One region of the Enterobacter sp. PL_is379 genome, then DNA from elsewhere that is predicted to be linked to it. Evidence: predicted binding sites of a transcription regulator. Region 1 holds the regulator's gene; each other region holds the start of a gene.

Region 1 (6,369 bases):
ACGCCTTGGCGCTCAGCAGGGAGGTGAAGGTAATCGGCTTCGCATCCGCATGCGCCTCTTTTTTATGCGCGGGCTTAAGGGCAAACGCCGGCAGCATCAGCACCAGCGTGATGGCAAACAGCGTGGCAAAAATGGCCTGCCAGTCAAAGTGCGCGAGGATCCAGCTGCCCAGCAGCGGAGCCAGGGCAGGGGAAAGACCCACCAGCGGCATAATGGTGGCGAAAATACGGTTTGTGCGGTTAGCCGGATAGTAGTCGGTCACCAGCGCCTGCCAGGTCACCGCCGCAGCACAGACGCCCACGGCCTGAATAAAGCGCAGCACCAGCAGCCAGGTGGCATCGCGCACCCACAGCATCCCCAGGCAGCCCACGGCAAAAATGGCCAGACCCAGCAGCAGTACCGGTTTACGACCAAAGCGATCCGAGAGCGGTCCCCACAGCAGCTGCGCGAAAGCAAAACCGGCAAGGAACAGGCTCAGGCTGGCGCTGATGGCCGCCGCAGGGGTTTGCAGGTCTTCCTGCATCGCGGCAAACGCGGGCAGGTACATGTCGGTGGCCAAAAAGCCCAGCACGCTTAAGCCGCCGAGCCAGACTAAAAATCCTTTCCTGGGTTGCATTCTCTTATTCTCCTGAGGAGGCAGGTGTACGTTGGCGCAGAGTGTAGGGAGTGCAAAGCCGCTTGTGAAACGCTAATATTTGGCGGGTGCATTCAAATTTTTTGCAGGCAGAAAATGTGGTCAGATTATTCTCTTGAAGTGGTCGATGCTGTCGCGCGTAACGGCAGCTTTAGCGGTGCAGCGCAGGAGCTGCACCGCGTCCCTTCGGCCATCAGCTACACGGTGCGTCAGCTGGAGGAGTGGCTGGCGGTTCCGCTGTTTGAGCGGCGCCATCGTGATGTGGAATTAACGCCCGCAGGGGCGTGGTTTTTGAAGGAAGGGCGTTCTGTTATCAAAAAAATGCAGATCACCCGCGAACAGTGTCAGCAGATCGCTAACGGCTGGCGGGGGCATCTTTCCATCGCGGTGGATAACATCGTTAAGCCGGAACGTACCCGGCAGATGATCGTCGATTTCTATCGTCATTTTTCAGATGTCGAGCTGCGGGTCTCGCAGGAGGTGTTCAACGGCGTCTGGGATGCGCTGGCGGACGGCAGGGCAGAGATGGCAATCGGGGCCACGCAGGCGATCCCGGTCGGGGGACGTTACGCCTTTCGCGATATGGGGATGCTGAGCTGGAAGTGCGTGGTGGCAAGCGATCATCCGCTGGCGGCGATGGAGGGGCCGCTCAGCGATGATACGCTGCGCAACTGGCCGTCGCTGGTGCTGGAGGATACCTCCCGTTCATTGCCCAAGCGTATCACCTGGCTTCTGGACAACCAGCGGCGGGTGGTGGCCCCTGACTGGGAATCGTCGGCGACGTGCCTCAGCGCCGGACTGTGCGTCGCGATGGTGCCCGTTCATTTCGCGCGTCCGCGCATCGATACCGGAGAGTGGGTTGAGCTGACGCTGGAGAATCCGTTCCCGGATGCGGCCTGCTGCCTGACCTGGCAGCAAAGTGATGTCTCGCCTGCGATGGCCTGGCTGCTGGATTATCTGGGAGACAGCGAAACGCTAAACCGGGAATGGTTACGGGAGCCAGCGTAGCTGGCCCCGTAAAGCGATTAACGACGGTAATCGCGGAACGGACCGTCCGCAACGGAACGGCGTTCGATAAGACGCGGGTGAACTTCAATGGACTGCGACTCTTCACGTTTGTTGACGATCCTGTCCATCAGCATATTGAAGGCCGTTTCGCCCAGCGAATCTTTCGGCTGGTGAATGGTGGTTAACGCTGGCGTGAAGAAACGCGCGTTACGCACGTTGTCATACCCGATCACGGAAATATCCTGCGGTACACGCAGACCCAGTTCGTCGGCAGCGCAGAGCGCGCCCATTGCCATGATGTCACCCCCGCAGAAAACGGCGGTCGGACGGTGTGGCTGGGAGACGATCTGCTGCATTGCGCGGTAGCCCGACTCCGGCTCAAAGTCACCCTGCACAATCCAGTTTTCCGGCACGTTGATCAGCGCTTCTTCCATCGCTTTCATAAAACCGGCCAGACGGCCCGCGCCGGTGTTGCGCTCCAGCGGACCGGGGATCACGCCAATCTCGCGGTGACCGCGTTCGATCAGATAACGACCGGCCATATAGCCGCCTTCGAAGGCATTATCGATAACGGAATCAGTGAAATCCGCGCGCGCTTCACCCCAGTCCATGACCACCATAGGAATATGGCGATACTCTTCGAGCATCGACAGCACGGATTCCGGGTACTCGGAACACATTACCAGCAGGCCATCAACGCGCTTTTGCGCCATCATCGACAGATAGGCGCGCTGTTTTTCAATGCTGTTCCACGCGTTGCCCAGAATCAGGGTATAACCTTTCTGGAAGCAGTTTTTCTCAACCGCTTCAATGATCTCGGCAAAATAGGCCGCTTCACTGCTGGTGGCCAGCAATCCAATGGACTTGGTGTGATTAACCTTGAGGCTGCGCGCAACCGCACTTGGCGAATAGTGCAGCTCTTTGATCGCTGCCCAGACGGCGTTGCGCGTCTCTTCCGCCACAAAGCGGGTTTTGTTAATTACATGTGATACGGTTGTAGTGGAAACGTTTGCGCGTTTTGCTACGTCTTTAATTGTTGCCATTAAATGTCACTCCAGACCATATCCTAAACTCCTGAAAAACTTGAAGGTAAACGTTTGCCTTCTCTCACCCTTATCACGCAATCTTGAATTGCGGCACGCCGGGAAAACGACACGGGACGTCAGGAGGGGGTCAATGGCCGGTACGCTAATAAATTTAGCGTGGAATTTTGTCCTATCTTGATGAAAAGGGGAAGAGGTAAAGTGTTTATCAGCCTAAATCCAGGAAGATTTTTGACGTAAATTATGCAAAAATGAGCAGGCTCACTTTTCGTGGGGGGATTAAAAGGAGAAAAATTGATGAGTTCCGATCTGAAGTTTTCGCTGTTCACCACCGTTATTGTGCTGGCTCTGATTGTCGCGGCCGGTCTGACGGCTGCGCTGCACTGATTTACGCGGAGGGAGAGCCTTCTCCCTCCCGATCGACCCGATTGTTACTTCTCTGGCAAAAATCTTTTGCCATTTTGTTAACTTCTCATTTTTTGTGATTGATGTCATGCTTTCCGCTTCTTTGTTCTGTGTCACCACATGACACGGCATCCGGAGTTGACGCATGAAAATCAATTTTCCCCTGCTGGCCCTGGCGATTGGCGCTTTTGGGATTGGCACCACTGAATTCTCCCCGATGGGGTTACTGCCCGTCATCGCCCGCGGCGTGGACGTCTCGATCCCTGCGGCAGGGATGTTAATCAGCGCCTATGCTATCGGCGTGATGGTGGGGGCGCCGCTGATGACGCTTCTCCTTTCGCACCGCGCGCGCCGCAATGCGCTGATTTTCCTGATGGCGATTTTCACCCTGGGCAACGTGCTTTCGGCCATTTCGCCGGACTACACCACGCTGATGCTGTCGCGTATTCTGACCAGCCTTAACCACGGCGCGTTCTTCGGGCTGGGATCGGTCGTGGCTGCCAGCGTGGTGCCAAAACATAAGCAGGCCAGCGCCGTAGCAACCATGTTTATGGGGCTAACGATTGCCAACATCGGCGGGGTGCCTGCGGCAACCTGGCTGGGGGAAGCGATCGGCTGGCGGATGTCATTCCTGGCGACGGCCGGGCTGGGCGTGGTCGCGATGGTGGCGCTGTTCTTCTCCCTGCCGAAAGGCAGCGCGGGTGAACGTCCTGACGTGCGCAGAGAGCTGTCGGTGCTGGTGCGCCCGCAGGTGCTCTCCGCGCTGCTCACCACCGTGCTGGGGGCAGGGGCGATGTTTACCCTCTACACCTATATTTCACCGGTATTGCATGACATCACCCACGCAACGCCTCTCTTTGTGACCGCGATGCTGGTGCTGATAGGCGTGGGCTTCTCGATCGGCAACTATCTCGGTGGGAAATTTGCCGACCGTTCCGTAAGCGGCACGCTGAAGGGCTTCTTAACCCTGCTGATTGTCATCATGATTGCCATTCCGTGGCTGGCGCGTAATGAGTTTGGCGCCGCGATCGCGATGGTCGTCTGGGGAGCCGCCACCTTTGCCGTGGTGCCGCCGCTGCAGATGCGCGTGATGCGTGTTGCGCATGAAGCGCCGGGCCTCTCATCGTCGGTCAACATCGGCGCCTTCAACCTGGGCAACGCGCTCGGTGCGGCGGCCGGTGGGGCCGTGATTTCAGGGGGACTGGGGTACAGCTTTGTGCCGGTGATGGGGGCGATTATTGCCGCGCTCGGCCTGCTGCTGGTGATGATGTCGGGTCGTAAACAGCCTGAAGCAGCCTGCGCTGCGGAATAAACCAAAAACGCAGAAGGGCGAACCCTTCTGCGTGTCTCTTACGCGGCGAAGTTCTTCGTCACAAAGTCCCAGTTAACCAGTGCCCAGAAGTGCTCCAGGTAGTTCGGGCGCGCGTTGCGGTAATCAATGTAGTAAGCGTGTTCCCATACGTCCACGGTCATCAGCGGCTTAGCGCTGGTGGTCAGCGGGGTGCCTGCGTTAGAGGTGGACACGATAGCCAGTTTGCCATCCGCCTCTTTAACCAGCCACGTCCAGCCCGAGCCGAAGTTCTTGATGGCTGCATCGGTAAATTTCGCTTTGAAATCCGCGAAGCTGCCAAAGGCGGCGTTGATAGCGGTAGCCAGTTCACCGACAGGTTCACCGCCGGCGTTTGGCGCCAGGCAGTGCCAGTAGAAGGTGTGGTTCCACACCTGAGCCGCGTTGTTGAATACGCCACCCTCTGAGCTGCGGACGATCTCTTCCAGCGTTTTGCCTTCAAAATCGGTGCCCTTGATCAGATTGTTCAGGTTAGTGACGTACGTCTGGTGATGCTTGCCGTAATGATATTCCAGGGTTTCCGCAGAAATATGCGGTGCCAGGGCGTCTTTTGCATACGGTAGTGCAGGTAATTCGAACGACATTGCTTCTCTCCTTATTGTATTTTGCGTTGCCAATAACCACACAGACAACAGGGACAGGATAGCAAATTGAAAGGGTATGCAAAAGAGGAACTTACCCTGCCACGGGTGTGGCAGGGTAGGGGTTAGCGAATGGTTTTCGGCGTCATTACGCGACGTGCGCCGACGTAATGGCGTACCCAGTAGTCTTCACTGAGAGAGGTGATCTGAATATCCTGGCCGCTACGCGGTGACTGGATGAATTTTCCGTTGCCGACATAGACGCCGACGTGGTCAGCCGTGCCGCGACCCTGAGTGCGGAAGAATACCAGATCGCCGTTTTCCAGCTCACCGCGGTCAACCGGTGAGGCATCGCGCAGGTGGTACATCTCATTAGCGGTACGAGGAATGCGGAACTTGACCAGATCTTTATAGGCGTAATAGACGAGGCCGCTGCAGTCAAAGCCGGTACGCGGCGAGCTGCCACCCCAGTGATAGGGTTTGCCAATCTGCCCCATCAGTTTGTTCATCGCGGTTTTTTGCGCTTTCTGTACGCGCACTTTATGCACTTCCGCTATTTTCGTGACCTTCGTGCATTTCGCCTTATGGCCTTTACGCGTGATGCATTTTTCAGTAACAAGGTTAGCGGCGGTTTGCGAAGCTTTACTTTTGGCGGAGTGGGCAGTACGGGAAGGTTTGGTTTTCGTCTTGCTGGAAGCGGTCTGTTTCGTCTGAGCCGGTGTTTTTTTCTTGTCGTTCTTAGCGGTGGTTTTTTTCTTACGTTCTGTGGCTTTCACCAGATGGTTTTTTTGTACAGCAGAATGCCGCGCCTGCTGAGAGGCGTTTGCCACTGGCGTGAAAGTGAGTGAAGTAAACAGTAAAGCACAGAGCGTGATCGAGATTTTATTTATCCGCGCCACTGGGCAGTCCCCTGATTAATGCAGGTCATCAATAATACCCGCGTGTGATTTACAAAGCCCGTCGATTCTAATCTATAAAAAGCCAGAAAGTTAATAGCATTTTTCAATCTACAATCGTGTTTCGTAAGCAAGTGCAAAAAAATTCATCGTTCTGTCGCTCATTTGCCCATTCCCTAAGCAAAACCCTGACCGCCGCAGGGGTAAACACCATTTGCAATGCAACTTTTCCTGACTCGGAGTAGAATGTATAAACGTGACAAAAATGTTATTTTCCGATGCCAGTCTGAACCGCTACAATGTCAGACGAATGCCGTAACAGAAGTTAAAGGAAGCAAGACATGAGCACCACTATTGAAAAAATCCAGCGCCAGATCGCTGAAAACCCGATTCTGCTGTATATGAAAGGTTCTCCAAAGCTGCCAAGCTGCGGCTTCTCCGCGCAAGCGGTTCA
Region 2 (6,369 bases), on a different contig from region 1:
TCGTTTCATGATTTTCGCCCTTACTGATTTCAGGGCAGACTGTGCAGGATTTTGCGGGGAGTTGCAAGTGAGGACATTCGCCCTCACCTGCCGGAGCATCAACCTTCGTTGTGCATCTCTAAACTTTCGAGATCGTTCTGCATCTGGACGGCTTTCGCATCGTCGTTGCGCAGCGAATCAAGATAGTCGAGGTACTGCTGGTCAACGTCTTTGGTCACGTAAATACCGTTGAACACGGAGCATTCAAACTGCTGAATTTCCGGGTTCTCGGCACGCACCGCGTCGATGAGATCGTTCAGATCCTGGAAAATCAGGCCGTCGGCACCGATGATCTGGCGAATTTCATCCACTTCACGGCCGTGAGCGATCAGCTCGTTGGCGGTTGGCATATCGATGCCGTACACGTTCGGGAAGCGAATCTCCGGCGCAGCAGAGGCCAGATAGACTTTCTTCGCACCCGCTTCGCGCGCCATCTCGATAATCTGCTCAGAGGTGGTGCCGCGAACGATGGAGTCATCCACCAGCAGAACGTTCTTGTCGCGGAATTCCGCGCGGTTGGCGTTCAGCTTGCGGCGCACGGACTTACGACGCAGGTGCTGACCCGGCATGATAAAGGTGCGGCCAACGTAGCGGTTCTTCACGAAGCCCTGACGGTATGGCTTGTCCAGAATGCGGGCGATCTCCAGCGCGATATCGCAGGAGGTCTCCGGGATAGGAATCACCACGTCAATGTCGAGATCGTCCCACTCGCGGGCAATCTTCTCGCCCAGCTTGGTGCCCATGTTGACGCGCGCGCTGTAGACGGAAATCTTGTCGATGAAGGAATCCGGACGGGCAAAGTAAACGTATTCAAACAGGCACGGGTTGCTGACCGGGTTGTCGGCACACTGGCGGGTAAACAGCTGGCCCTTCTCGGTGATGTAGACCGCTTCGCCCGGCGCAACGTCGCGCAGGAATTCGAAGCCCAGGGTATCCAGCGCCACGCTCTCAGAGGCAACCATATATTCAGTACGGCCATCGCCGAGGTCGCGCTTACCGAGCACCAGCGGACGAATGCCGTTAGGATCGCGGAAGGCGACCATACCGTGACCGATGATCATCGCAACGCAGGCGTACGCGCCGCGGATCTGACGGTTTGTCGCGGCAATCGCGGCAAAAATGTTGTCTGCTTCCAGCGGATAGTGACGGAAGTTATCCAGCTCGCTGGCGAACACATTGAGCAGGATTTCAGAATCAGAGGTGGTGTTAATGTGGCGACGTTTCTCTTCGAACAGCTTTTTACGCAGCTCATGCGCGTTGGTCAGGTTGCCGTTATGAGCAAGGGTAATGCCATACGGTGAGTTGACGTAGAAAGGCTGTGCCTCAGAGGCGCTGGAACTGCCAGCAGTAGGATAACGAACGTGACCGATCCCCATATTACCTTGCAGACGCTGCATATGGCGGGCTTCAAACACATCGTTTACCAGGCCATTCGCCTTGCGTAAACGGAAGCAGTTGTTTGCATCAATGGTGATGATACCCGCAGCATCCTGCCCACGGTGCTGAAGCACCGTTAACGCGTCATAAATCGACTGGTTTACCGGCATGAAACCGGCGATACCGACAATACCGCACATTCGTCTTTTCCTCGTTAAGCCACATCTCAGGGTTTATGCCCTGGGCAAAAAACTCGACGAGCTTTGCAGATAGTCAAAGAACCATCTGATGATGAAGCTGAACTCTGGAATGAGCTGCGATTTTTGCCAGTCTTCGCTTTTGGAGAACCCGGTGAAGGTATCCAGGAAGAACAGGATCGCGGCCACAATCAGCACGCCTCGTAATGCCCCGAAACAGATCCCGAGCACCCTGTCCGTTCCTGACAGACCGGTTTTCTCGACCAGCTGACCTATCACGTAATTCACGATAGCGCCGACAATCAGCGTTGCGATAAACAGCACCGCGATAGCGATTCCATTTCGGACCAGTTCATCTTCAAAGCCCGTGAACCAGACAGACAGGTAAGTGTAGTAATGACTGGCAACAAAGAAAGCACAACCCCATGTCACCAGCGATAACGCTTCACGAACAAAGCCACGGATCAGGCTAACCAGACAGGAAAAACCAATCACCGCAATGATGGCGTAATCAATCCAGACCATATGTGTCCCACGATTTAACGCCCTGTCATCCAGTTCGGGGCGAATTCTAACAGAAAAAGAAAACGTTTGCGTAGGGATTTCCTTCCCGCGCGTAAATAAAAAAGGCGCTGAAAAAATGTTCAACGCCACGGTCCATTTGACGTCTCTGTGGACGTCTGCTCCCCCCTCACCCCAACCCTCTCCCTCAAGGGAGAGGGAGCAAACCATTCCGGGAATGGGTAAGATCTTATCAGTTCGCGCTGTAGCCCATCACCACACCGCTCAGGCCGGAGATCTGCTTCAGCTCACCGAGCGAACCTTTAAGCTTATCTTTGGACGCTTCTGGCCCCACGAGGATACGGGTAATTTTACCCTGCACCGGCGTGGAAGGTGAAGTGTAAACACGATATCCCGCACTGCGCAGTTTGCTCACGACCTCGTTGACCTTATCGGCGTTTTTCAGCGCACCAAGCTGCACCACGTAGGCTTTACCCGTTGGGGCAGCGGCATCCTGCTGCGCCGGTTTTGCTGGCGGAGGTGTCTCTGACGCCGCGGCTAGCTGTTCTGCGGCTTTATCCCGCTGCGGTTTCGGCTGCGGCTGCGGCTTCTCAACCGGCTTCGGTTTTTCAACCGGTTTAGGCTGCTCGACCGGCACCGGATCGATATCGCTGTTGCTCGCTGCCGCCAGGCGAGACGGATCGAGCGATGGTGCGGCGGCATCGCCTGCACGCACCTCTTCCGCCGCCCCTTCCGGCGGCTGAGCAGGCAGCGCCTGCGTCGCCGCAGGCAGCATATCCGGCTCATCGCGGTCACCCGGCTTCGGCACCAGCGGAATAGCGGCAAACTCATCCTGATAATGCTTTTTCTGCCCGTCGAGCAGACCCGGGAGAATAATCACCCCGAGCGCGACCAGCACAATGGTTCCTGTTAAACGGTTCTGAAACTTACTCGCCACCGGTTCTCCCCGCGTCCATCACTTCCATGACATGTGCCACCGTGTGGAATGACCCACACACCAGCACGGTATCTTCTGGTTTAGCATCCGCCATCGCGGCATGCCAGGCCTGAGCCACGCTACTGTAGATTGCGCCTTTGCCGAGATGTTCCATCAGTTGCTCAGCCGTCGCGCCGCGCGGCCCCTCCAGAGGAGCACAATACCAGCTATCGACCACACTCTCCATGCAGGCCAGCGTCCCGCCGATATCTTTATCATGAAGCATACCGATAACCGCCAGCACGCGCCCGGTTTTTGGTAACGAATTGAGACGTCCCGCGAGATACGCCGCCGCATGGGGGTTATGCGCCACGTCCAGAATCAGGCGCGGTGATTCGCTGACGATCTGGAAACGCCCGGGCAACAGCGCATTCTTAATGCCGTCGCGGATCGCCTGCTCGCTGACCGTGAGGCCACTGGCGCGCAGTGCCGCCAGCGCGGTTGCCGCGTTCGGCTGCGGTACCTGCGGCGGCGGCAGGTTGTCGAGCGCGCCCTGCGCGTCGCTAAAGCGCCAGCCGTTATCCTGGACCTCGTACTGCCAGTCAACGTCGCGGCGCAGCAGACGCGCGCCCTTCTCGTTCGCCACGTCAGCAATGGTATGCGGCATATCCGGCTCGCCAACCACCGCGGGCTTATTTGCGCGGAAAATACCGGCCTTCTCGCGGCCAATGCTTTCACGATCCGGTCCCAGCCAGTCGATATGGTCCAGCGCGATGCTGGTGACCACCGCCACGTCCGCATCCACCATATTGGTCGCATCAAGACGTCCGCCGAGGCCAACCTCAAGAATCACCACATCCAACTGCGCCTGTTTGAACAGCCACAGCGCCGACAGGGTGCCGTATTCAAAATAGGTTAATGAGATCTCACCTCGTGCGGCTTCAATTTCCGCGAACGACGCCGTATGCGCCGATTCCGGCAGTTCGCGGTTCTGCACACGAACGCGCTCGGTATAGCGGACCAGGTGTGGCGAGCTGTACACGCCAACTTTGTAACCCGCGGCCATCAGGACAGATTCCAGCGTGCGGCAGGTCGTGCCTTTACCGTTGGTCCCCGCGACGGTGAACACGAAAGGTGCCGGTTTGAGCACATCAAGACGCGCGGCGACCTGGCTTACGCGCTCAAGCCCCATATCGATGGTTTTACTGTGCAGGTTTTCCAGATAAGAAAGCCACGCGGCCAGGGGCGACGTGGCTTGGGGAATGCTTTTATTTTCCATAATGCCCGGTTGTCATTAACAGATTAGAAAGCAAAAGGGCAGCGCCAACCGGCCCTGCCCTTTTCAGTTATCAGGCCTCGGGTTCCTGATCCGGTACCACCACGCCTTCGCGCGGCTCATCCGGGTTCGGCGCTGGCAGATTCATCAGCTTCGCCAGGATGCTCGCCAGCTTCAGGCGCATTTCCGGACGGCGGACGATCATGTCGATGGCGCCTTTCTCGATGAGGAACTCACTGCGCTGGAAGCCCGGCGGCAGTTTTTCACGAACGGTCTGCTCGATAACGCGAGGACCGGCAAAGCCGATCAGGGCCTTAGGCTCAGCGATGTTCAGGTCGCCCAGCATTGCGAAGCTCGCGGAGACGCCGCCCATGGTTGGGTCGGTCAGCACGGAGATATACGGCAGACCGCGCTCCTGCATCTTCGCCAGCGCAGCAGAGGTTTTCGCCATCTGCATCAGTGACATCAGCGCTTCCTGCATACGCGCACCGCCGGAGGCAGAGAAGCAGATCAGCGGACAGTTGTCTTCCAGCGCCTGCTCAACGGCACGCACGAAGCGCGCACCAACCACAGAGCCCATTGAGCCGCCCATAAAGGAGAACTCAAACGCAGCGGCAACAACCGGCATCTCATGCAGGGTGCCTTTCATGACGATCAGCGCGTCTTTCTCGCCAGTCTCTTTCTGTGCAGAGGCCAGACGATCTTTGTATTTTTTGGAATCGCGGAACTTCAGCACGTCTTTTGGCTCAAGTTCGCTACCCAGCTCTACCAGAGAGCCTTCGTCCAGCAGGCTATGCAGGCGGTTGCGCGCCGACATACGCATATGGTGGTCACACTTCGGACACACCTCAAGGTTGCGCTCCAGCTCTGCGCGATACAGAACCTGACCGCAGCTATCACACTTCGTCCATACCCCTTCAGGAATGCTCGCTTTACGCGTTGGGGTAATGTTGCTTTTAATTCGTTCAATCCAGCTCATTGATAACCTTTCTGCCTGAACCTGGTCGTTTGCCAGTTTTGCTATAAGAGGCGAATAATGCCATTTTTGCCTCCAACAGACCATGAATGTTGCACATTAAAACATAACAGCCCGAAACTTTGGATAAAAAAGTGGTCGAACCGCCAGCGTGCATTTACTTCGCTTGTTTTGCCGCCGCACGTTTATGACGAATAATTTCGATAACGCCCGGCAGTACGGAAAGCACAATAATCGCTACAATCAGTAACTTAAGATTTTCCTGAACCACCGGGAGATCGCCAAACAGGTAGCCTGCATAGGTAAACAACAGCACCCACAACAGCGCCCCCACGACGTTATACATGGCAAAATGACGATAGGACATATGCCCCATTCCCGCCACAAACGGTGCAAATGTGCGCACAATAGGCACAAAGCGCGCAAGGATAATGGTTTTTCCGCCATGGCGTTCATAAAACGCATGGGTTTTGTCTAAATAGCTGCGACGGAAAATTTTCGAATCCGGATTGCTGAACAGCCGCTCACCGAATACGCGTCCAATCGTGTAGTTGACCGCATCACCGACAATAGCGGCAATCACCATCAGCACCACCATAAGATGCACGTTCAGATCGTTAGTGGGTAACGCCGATAGCGCGCCGGCAACGAACAGCAGGGAATCCCCTGGCAGGAATGGGGTAACGACCAGACCGGTTTCACAAAACAGAATGAGGAACAGAATAGCGTAAACCCAGACGCCATACTGCGCGACCAGCTCCGCCAGGTGAACATCAATATGCAGGATGAAATCAATCAAAAAACGAATTACGTCCATATTGTCTAAGCCCTAATTGCACCTTTGTTTAGTCCGCTAAAAAAAGCGGGCCCATTGGCGGTTTCGGCAGGTCAAACCGATCCGGATAGTCTACCGAGACCAGATACAACCCTTCCGCTTTCGCCGTAGCTGCCGCAAGCGTTCTGTCCTTCGCTGCCAGCAGGTCTGCAATCCAGCTCTCCGGCTGGTGTCCGGCGCCCACTTCCATCAGGCTGCCCACAATATTCCGAACCATATGATGTACAAAGG
Region 3 (6,369 bases), on a different contig from region 1:
CACCACGAAGCGGGTAATGTTTTGCGTCTGGTTTGCCAGGTTGCGTTCCAGCACCTGTAAACCATACAGCGCGCCGCCCGCTTCGCTGCCGAGCGCCGCGACGGTGGGAGAGTTCGCCTGGGCGACTTTTTCCATCGCCGCCGAGGTGCTTTCGGTGTACTCAATTTTCCAGTTCGGATAGCGGTTCAGGAACTGGCTGCACTGCTGAAACGGCTGCGGGTGGCTGTAGACCGTTTCGATCGTGTTCAGGTCCGTTGAGCCGGAGACCAGCACGCAGTGATCGATAGGGATCGTCAGCTCGCCGACCAGCGACAGGCTGGTGTGCTGCAGCAAGTCGTAGACATCGTTGATGGCGCCGGAGCTGGTGTTTTCAATCGGCACCACGGCGTAATCCGCCTGGCCGGTCTCGACCTGGTTAAAAATGTCGGCAAACTTCGCGCAGCCGCTTTCAATAAACTCTTCGAAATGGCGTGCGGCATACTGACGTGCGGCCAGGTGAGAATAGGAGCCCTTTGGCCCGAGGAAAGCGATACGCGCAGAGTGCGGATTGGTCTTATTGAGATGCTGCTGGAGTAGCGCTTGCTGGGTCAGAACGGAGTCTTCGATGATGAGCTGGAACAACCGGGTGATGTAGTGGGCATCGAGATGATGCGCTTTACCGAGTTGGATCAGACGCTCCAGCAGATCCCGCTCGCGGTCGATATCACGAACCGGGCGATGGGAGTCCAGTTTGGCTTTGCCCACTTCAACGGCAAGAGTACGGCGTTCGGCCAGCAGCGCCAGCAGTTTCTCATCCAGCGCGCTGATTTTTACGCGCAGATCCAGTAACGGGTTTTCCGGTGTCATAGTGTTGCCTGTCTCATTTTATCGTTATCAATAAAAAAGGCCCCCCGGTGTGGGAGGCCTTGTTGTTCGTCTTCGCATTCTTTATCACACGACGAAACGCCTCCCGTTCAGGGGAAGGTAAAAAAGAATGCGAAGAAGAACGGCGTAAGTTTCATAAAGTCATCCTGTGAGTGATACCGTTAAAGTACCCGTACTGTTTTCACCCTGTCAATAAAAAACAAAAAACGCGCCCGAAGGCGCGTTGGCGGTACACTCAATTTAAAGGATTACTCTTCTTCAACTTCTTCCGCGAAGCTGGCGTCTTTCACCGACGTTGTGGCGCGACGGGCTTCACCTTTGTGTTGCACTTTATTGAGCTGCCGTTCCAGCTTGTTGATCAAATCGTTAATAGCGGTGTACATATCCTCGTGTTTTGCGCTGGCGACCAGATGGCCGTTTGGAGTATTGATAGTTGCGTCAGCGATGAAACCCTGCGGCTCCTTGGACAGGATGATATGTGGATTAATCAAATGTGTTTGCCATTTATCCAGTTTGGCGAGACGGTCTGCGACGTGCTGGCGAATTGCCGGAGTAATTTCCATTTGTTTACTGGTAATGTTCATTGTCATAAATTTTACCTCTTGTCTTTCCGTCTTGGTGATTCCAGCATACCCGACCTAATGTCAAAATGTGTGATTTAGATCACGTTATTTTGTCGGTTTTTGTCAGGGAATCTTTTTTGTGAGGCAGGGCAGGAAGAGGTGAGATTTACCTTGTAGAAGGCATAAATTGGGGCCATAGTTGACAGGATGTGTTGAGGCTAACGCGCTTCAGCGACGCTCAGAAACGAATAAAAAAACGGCAGCCTTCGGGCTGCCGTTTTGCATTGAGGCAAAATCAGGTGTTGCTGCTGTTCGCGGCGATGATTTTCGCCACTTTTTCAGCCTGAGCGGTCATCTGCATCTGACGGTAAGCATTTTCCATCAGCTTCAGGCCGTCGCGCGTTGCCTGAGTATCCGGATAATCTCGCAGCATACCTTCTACGCGGTTAACCACGGCAACCCATGCGCCACGGCGGGTATAGTATTCCGCCACGGAGTATTCATATTTCGCCAGACGATCTTTCAGGAACACCAGACGCTTGGTGGCGTCGGTCACGTACTGACTGTTCGGATAGCCGCGCACCAGTTTGGAGAAGTCATTGAAGGCATCACGCGCATGCTGCGGGTCACGGTCGGAACGATCCACGCCGAAGAAGCCCTGCAGCGCACTGTCGTCCAGCGCCATGTTGGTGAGGCCGCGCATGTACATCACGTAGTCGATGTTAGGATGAGTCGGGTTCAGACGCATGAAACGATCGATGGTTGCCTGAGCCAGCGGCAGATCGGCATTTTTATAGTATGCGTAGATGAGATCTAACTGTACCTGCTGCGAATACGGACCAAATGGATAGCGATTATCCAACGCTTCCAGTTGCGTTATCGCCTGTTTCCAGTTACCGTCCTGCAACTTTTGTTGTGCAGTCGCATAGATTTCATTCGGCGGATTGTCAGGGACCTGTTCATTTGAACCGGAGCAGCCCACCAAAGCCAGGCTCAACGTGGCCGCTGCCACCAGATATTTCATGCGCGTCATGACGTTTTGACTTTCCTCAAATGTTTGTCCGGGAGAAACTCTGTTCCTGCTCCCGATTAAGACCAGCTACAATAGCACACTATATTAAACGGCAAAGCCGTAAAACCCAACGTTAAACGAAGAAGCAGTTTATGGCACAACGAGTAGAACTCACCGCAACAGTCTCCGAAAATCAGCTCGGTCAACGCTTAGATCAGGCTTTGGCCGAATTGTTCCCTGATTATTCGCGTTCACGCATAAAAGAATGGATCCTTGACCAGCGCGTGCTGGTAAACGGCAAGATCTGGGACAAACCAAAAGAGAAAGTGTTAGGTGGGGAAGCTGTCGCCATCAATGCTGAAATCGAAGAGGAAATCCGCTTCGAGCCGCAGGATATCCCACTGGACATCGTCTATGAAGATGATGACATTCTGGTGATCAACAAGCCGCGCGACCTGGTTGTTCATCCGGGCGCGGGGAACTCTGACGGTACGGTACTTAACGCACTTCTCCATTACTATCCACCGATCGCGGATGTCCCGCGCGCGGGCATCGTGCACCGTCTGGATAAAGACACCACGGGTTTGATGGTGGTGGCGAAGACCGTTCCTGCTCAGACACGTCTGGTGGAGTCGCTGCAGCTGCGCGAAATCACCCGTGAGTATGAAGCGGTAGCCATTGGGCATATGACCTCTGGCGGAACGGTGGAGGAGCCTATCAGCCGTCACCCAACCAAGCGTACCCATATGTCGGTGCATCCGATGGGTAAACCGGCGGTGACGCACTATCGCATTATGGAACACTTCCGTATTCATACGCGCCTGCGTCTGCGTCTGGAAACCGGGCGTACTCACCAGATCCGTGTGCATATGGCCCACATTACCCATCCGCTGGTGGGCGATCAGGTCTACGGTGGCCGTCCGCGTCCGCCTAAAGGCGCATCGGATGAGTTCATCAGCGTATTGCGTAAATTCGATCGTCAGGCGCTGCACGCGACGATGCTGCGTCTTTACCATCCTATCACCGGCATTCAGATGGAGTGGCATGCGCCTATCCCTCAGGATATGGTGGATCTTATTGACGCCATGCGTGCTGATTTCGAAGAACATAAGGATCAAGTGGACTGGTTATGACCAAACTGATTGTCCCGGAGTGGCCATTGCCTGCTGGCGTGGCTGCCTGCAGTTCAACCCGCACTGGCGGTGTTAGCCAGGGCGCGTGGGAGTCATTGAACCTCGGTGCGCACTGTGGTGACAACCTGGAACACGTGGAAGAGAACCGCAGGCGTCTGTTTGCTGCGGGGAACTTGCCGTCGAAGCCGGTCTGGCTGGAACAGGTTCACGGCAAGGCGGTGCTGAAGTTGACGGGAGAACCCTATGCTTCTAAACGCGCTGATGCCTCTTACAGCAATACTCCGGGAACCGTTTGTGCCGTAATGACCGCCGATTGTCTGCCAGTGCTGTTCTGCAACCGTGCAGGTACCGAGGTGGCTGCAGCACACGCGGGCTGGCGTGGACTGTGTGAAGGCGTGCTGGAAGAAACCGTCGCCTGTTTTAAGGATGAGCCCGCCAATATTATGGCCTGGCTTGGCCCGGCCATTGGTCCTCGCGCTTTTGAAGTGGGCCCAGAGGTCCGCGACGCCTTTATGGATAAAGATCCGCAAGCGGTGGACTCCTTCCTGCCCTCTGGAGATAAATATCTGGCCGATATTTACCAGCTTGCGCGTCAGCGTTTGAATAACGTGGGCGTAACGCAGATCTCCGGCGGCGATCGCTGCACATTCACCGAAAAGGGTGATTTTTTCTCTTATCGCCGCGACAAGACCACTGGTCGTATGGCAAGTTTTATTTGGCTGATATAACCTAAAGAATCAAGACGATCCGGTACGTGCCGTTTTCTTTTCACATAATTCAGGTCATTAACCTTGAATAATTGAGGGATGACCTCATTTAATCTCCAGTAGCAAATTTGACCTGTTATGGGAGGAGTTATGCGTCTGGATCGTCTTACTAATAAATTCCAGCTTGCTCTCGCCGATGCCCAGTCCCTCGCACTGGGGCACGACAACCAATTTATCGAACCTCTTCATTTAATGAGCGCCTTGCTGAATCAGGAAGGGGGATCGGTACGTCCTTTATTAACGTCCGCTGGCATTAATGCTGGCCAGTTACGCACCGCTATCGATCAGGCGCTGAGCCGTTTGCCGCAGGTCGAAGGGACCGGCGGCGACGTTCAGCCGTCGCAGGATCTGGTACGCGTGCTGAACCTTTGCGACAAGCTGGCGCAAAAACGTGGGGACAACTTTATTTCGTCAGAGCTATTTGTTCTGGCGGCGCTTGAATCACGCGGTACCTTGACCGACCTGCTGAAATCTGCCGGTGCGACCACCGCCAATGTGACTCAGGCGATTGAGAAAATGCGCGGAGGTGAAAGCGTGAACGATCAGGGAGCCGAAGACCAACGTCAGGCTTTGAAGAAATTTACGGTCGATCTGACCGAGCGTGCTGAACAGGGCAAACTTGACCCGGTTATCGGCCGTGATGAAGAAATCCGCCGTACCATTCAGGTACTGCAGCGTCGTACCAAGAACAACCCGGTGCTGATTGGTGAACCGGGTGTCGGTAAAACCGCCATTGTTGAAGGGCTGGCGCAGCGTATCGTCAACGGTGAAGTGCCGGAAGGCCTGAAGGGCCGCCGCGTGCTGGCGCTGGACATGGGCGCGCTGGTGGCCGGTGCGAAATACCGCGGCGAGTTCGAAGAGCGCCTGAAAGGCGTGCTTAACGACCTGGCGAAGCAGGAAGGCAACGTCATTCTGTTTATCGATGAACTGCACACCATGGTCGGCGCGGGTAAAGCAGACGGCGCGATGGATGCCGGGAACATGCTGAAACCTGCGCTGGCGCGCGGTGAGCTTCACTGCGTCGGTGCCACTACGCTGGACGAATATCGTCAGTACATTGAGAAAGATGCTGCTCTTGAGCGTCGTTTCCAGAAAGTGTTTGTTGCTGAACCAAGCGTTGAAGATACCATTGCGATCCTGCGTGGTCTGAAAGAGCGCTATGAACTGCACCACCACGTGCAGATCACTGACCCGGCCATCGTTGCGGCGGCGACGCTTTCGCATCGTTATATCGCTGACCGTCAACTGCCGGATAAAGCGATCGACCTGATTGATGAAGCGGCGTCGAGCATTCGTATGCAGATTGACTCGAAACCTGAAGAGCTGGACCGGCTCGACCGACGCATCATTCAGCTCAAGCTGGAACAGCAGGCGCTGAAGAAAGAGTCTGATGAAGCCAGTAAGAAACGCCTCGATATGCTCAATGAAGAACTGGACGATAAAGAGCGCCAGTATTCTGAGCTGGAAGAAGAGTGGAAAGCCGAGAAAGCCTCGCTTTCCGGTACGCAGACCATCAAAGCTGAACTCGAACAGGCAAAAATTGCCATTGAGCAGGCTCGCCGTGTCGGCGATTTGGCGCGGATGTCTGAACTGCAGTACGGCAAAATTCCTGAGCTGGAAAAACAGCTTGAGATAGCGACGCAGTCAGAAGGGAAAACGATGCGTCTGTTACGTAATAAGGTGACGGATGCAGAAATCGCGGAAGTGCTTGCTCGCTGGACCGGTATTCCGGTGGCGCGCATGCTGGAAGGCGAGCGTGAAAAACTGCTGCGCATGGAGAACGATCTTCACAATCGTGTGATTGGTCAAAACGAAGCGGTTGAGGCGGTATCGAACGCTATTCGCCGTAGTCGTGCGGGGCTTTCCGATCCTAATCGTCCTATCGGTTCGTTCCTGTTCCTGGGGCCGACCGGTGTCGGTAAAACCGAGCTGTGTAAAGCGCTGGCTAACTTTATGTTCGACAGCGACGATGCGATGGTGCGTATCGACATGTCCGAGTTTATGGAGAAACACTCCGTCTCGCGTCTGGT

What was found. The regulator PurR, encoded in region 1, represses purine synthesis genes. The targets are predictions, from matches to a motif close to CANGCAAACGTTTGCNTG.
Region 2: a site for PurR is predicted at 2,194-2,211, ahead of cvpA (colicin V production protein). Genes of this name have one in related genera too.
Region 3: a site for PurR is predicted at 1,552-1,569, ahead of raiA (ribosome-associated translation inhibitor RaiA). Genes of this name have one in related genera too.

What each region holds. Positions count from the first base shown of each region.
Region 1 covers NZ_JBVPGT010000028.1:85,143-91,511, reverse strand. The annotation lists gene punC (purine nucleoside transporter PunC) at 1-616, opposite strand, end outside; gene punR (DNA-binding transcriptional activator PunR) at 731-1,642, shown strand; gene purR (HTH-type transcriptional repressor PurR) at 1,660-2,685, opposite strand; gene cydH (cytochrome bd-I oxidase subunit CydH) at 2,983-3,072, shown strand; gene AC0TOY_RS11185 (MFS transporter) at 3,236-4,402, shown strand; gene sodB (superoxide dismutase [Fe]) at 4,441-5,022, opposite strand; gene AC0TOY_RS11175 (C40 family peptidase) at 5,145-5,918, opposite strand; gene grxD (monothiol glutaredoxin 4) at 6,257-6,369, shown strand, end outside.
Region 2 covers NZ_JBVPGT010000029.1:75,661-82,029, forward strand. The annotation lists gene AC0TOY_RS12880 (UbiX family flavin prenyltransferase) at 1-9, opposite strand, end outside; gene purF (amidophosphoribosyltransferase) at 99-1,616, opposite strand; gene cvpA (colicin V production protein) at 1,650-2,138, opposite strand; gene dedD (cell division protein DedD) at 2,368-3,072, opposite strand; gene folC (bifunctional tetrahydrofolate synthase/dihydrofolate synthase) at 3,062-4,330, opposite strand; gene accD (acetyl-CoA carboxylase, carboxyltransferase subunit beta) at 4,401-5,306, opposite strand; gene AC0TOY_RS12910 (DedA family protein) at 5,461-6,120, opposite strand; gene truA (tRNA pseudouridine(38-40) synthase TruA) at 6,149-6,369, opposite strand, start outside.
Region 3 covers NZ_JBVPGT010000031.1:487,096-493,464, forward strand. The annotation lists gene pheA (bifunctional chorismate mutase/prephenate dehydratase) at 1-846, opposite strand, end outside; Phe leader region at 877-1,002, opposite strand; gene pheL (pheA operon leader peptide PheL) at 954-1,001, opposite strand; gene raiA (ribosome-associated translation inhibitor RaiA) at 1,113-1,454, opposite strand; gene bamD (outer membrane protein assembly factor BamD) at 1,723-2,460, opposite strand; gene rluD (23S rRNA pseudouridine(1911/1915/1917) synthase RluD) at 2,592-3,572, shown strand; gene yfiH (purine nucleoside phosphorylase YfiH) at 3,569-4,300, shown strand; gene clpB (ATP-dependent chaperone ClpB) at 4,430-6,369, shown strand, end outside.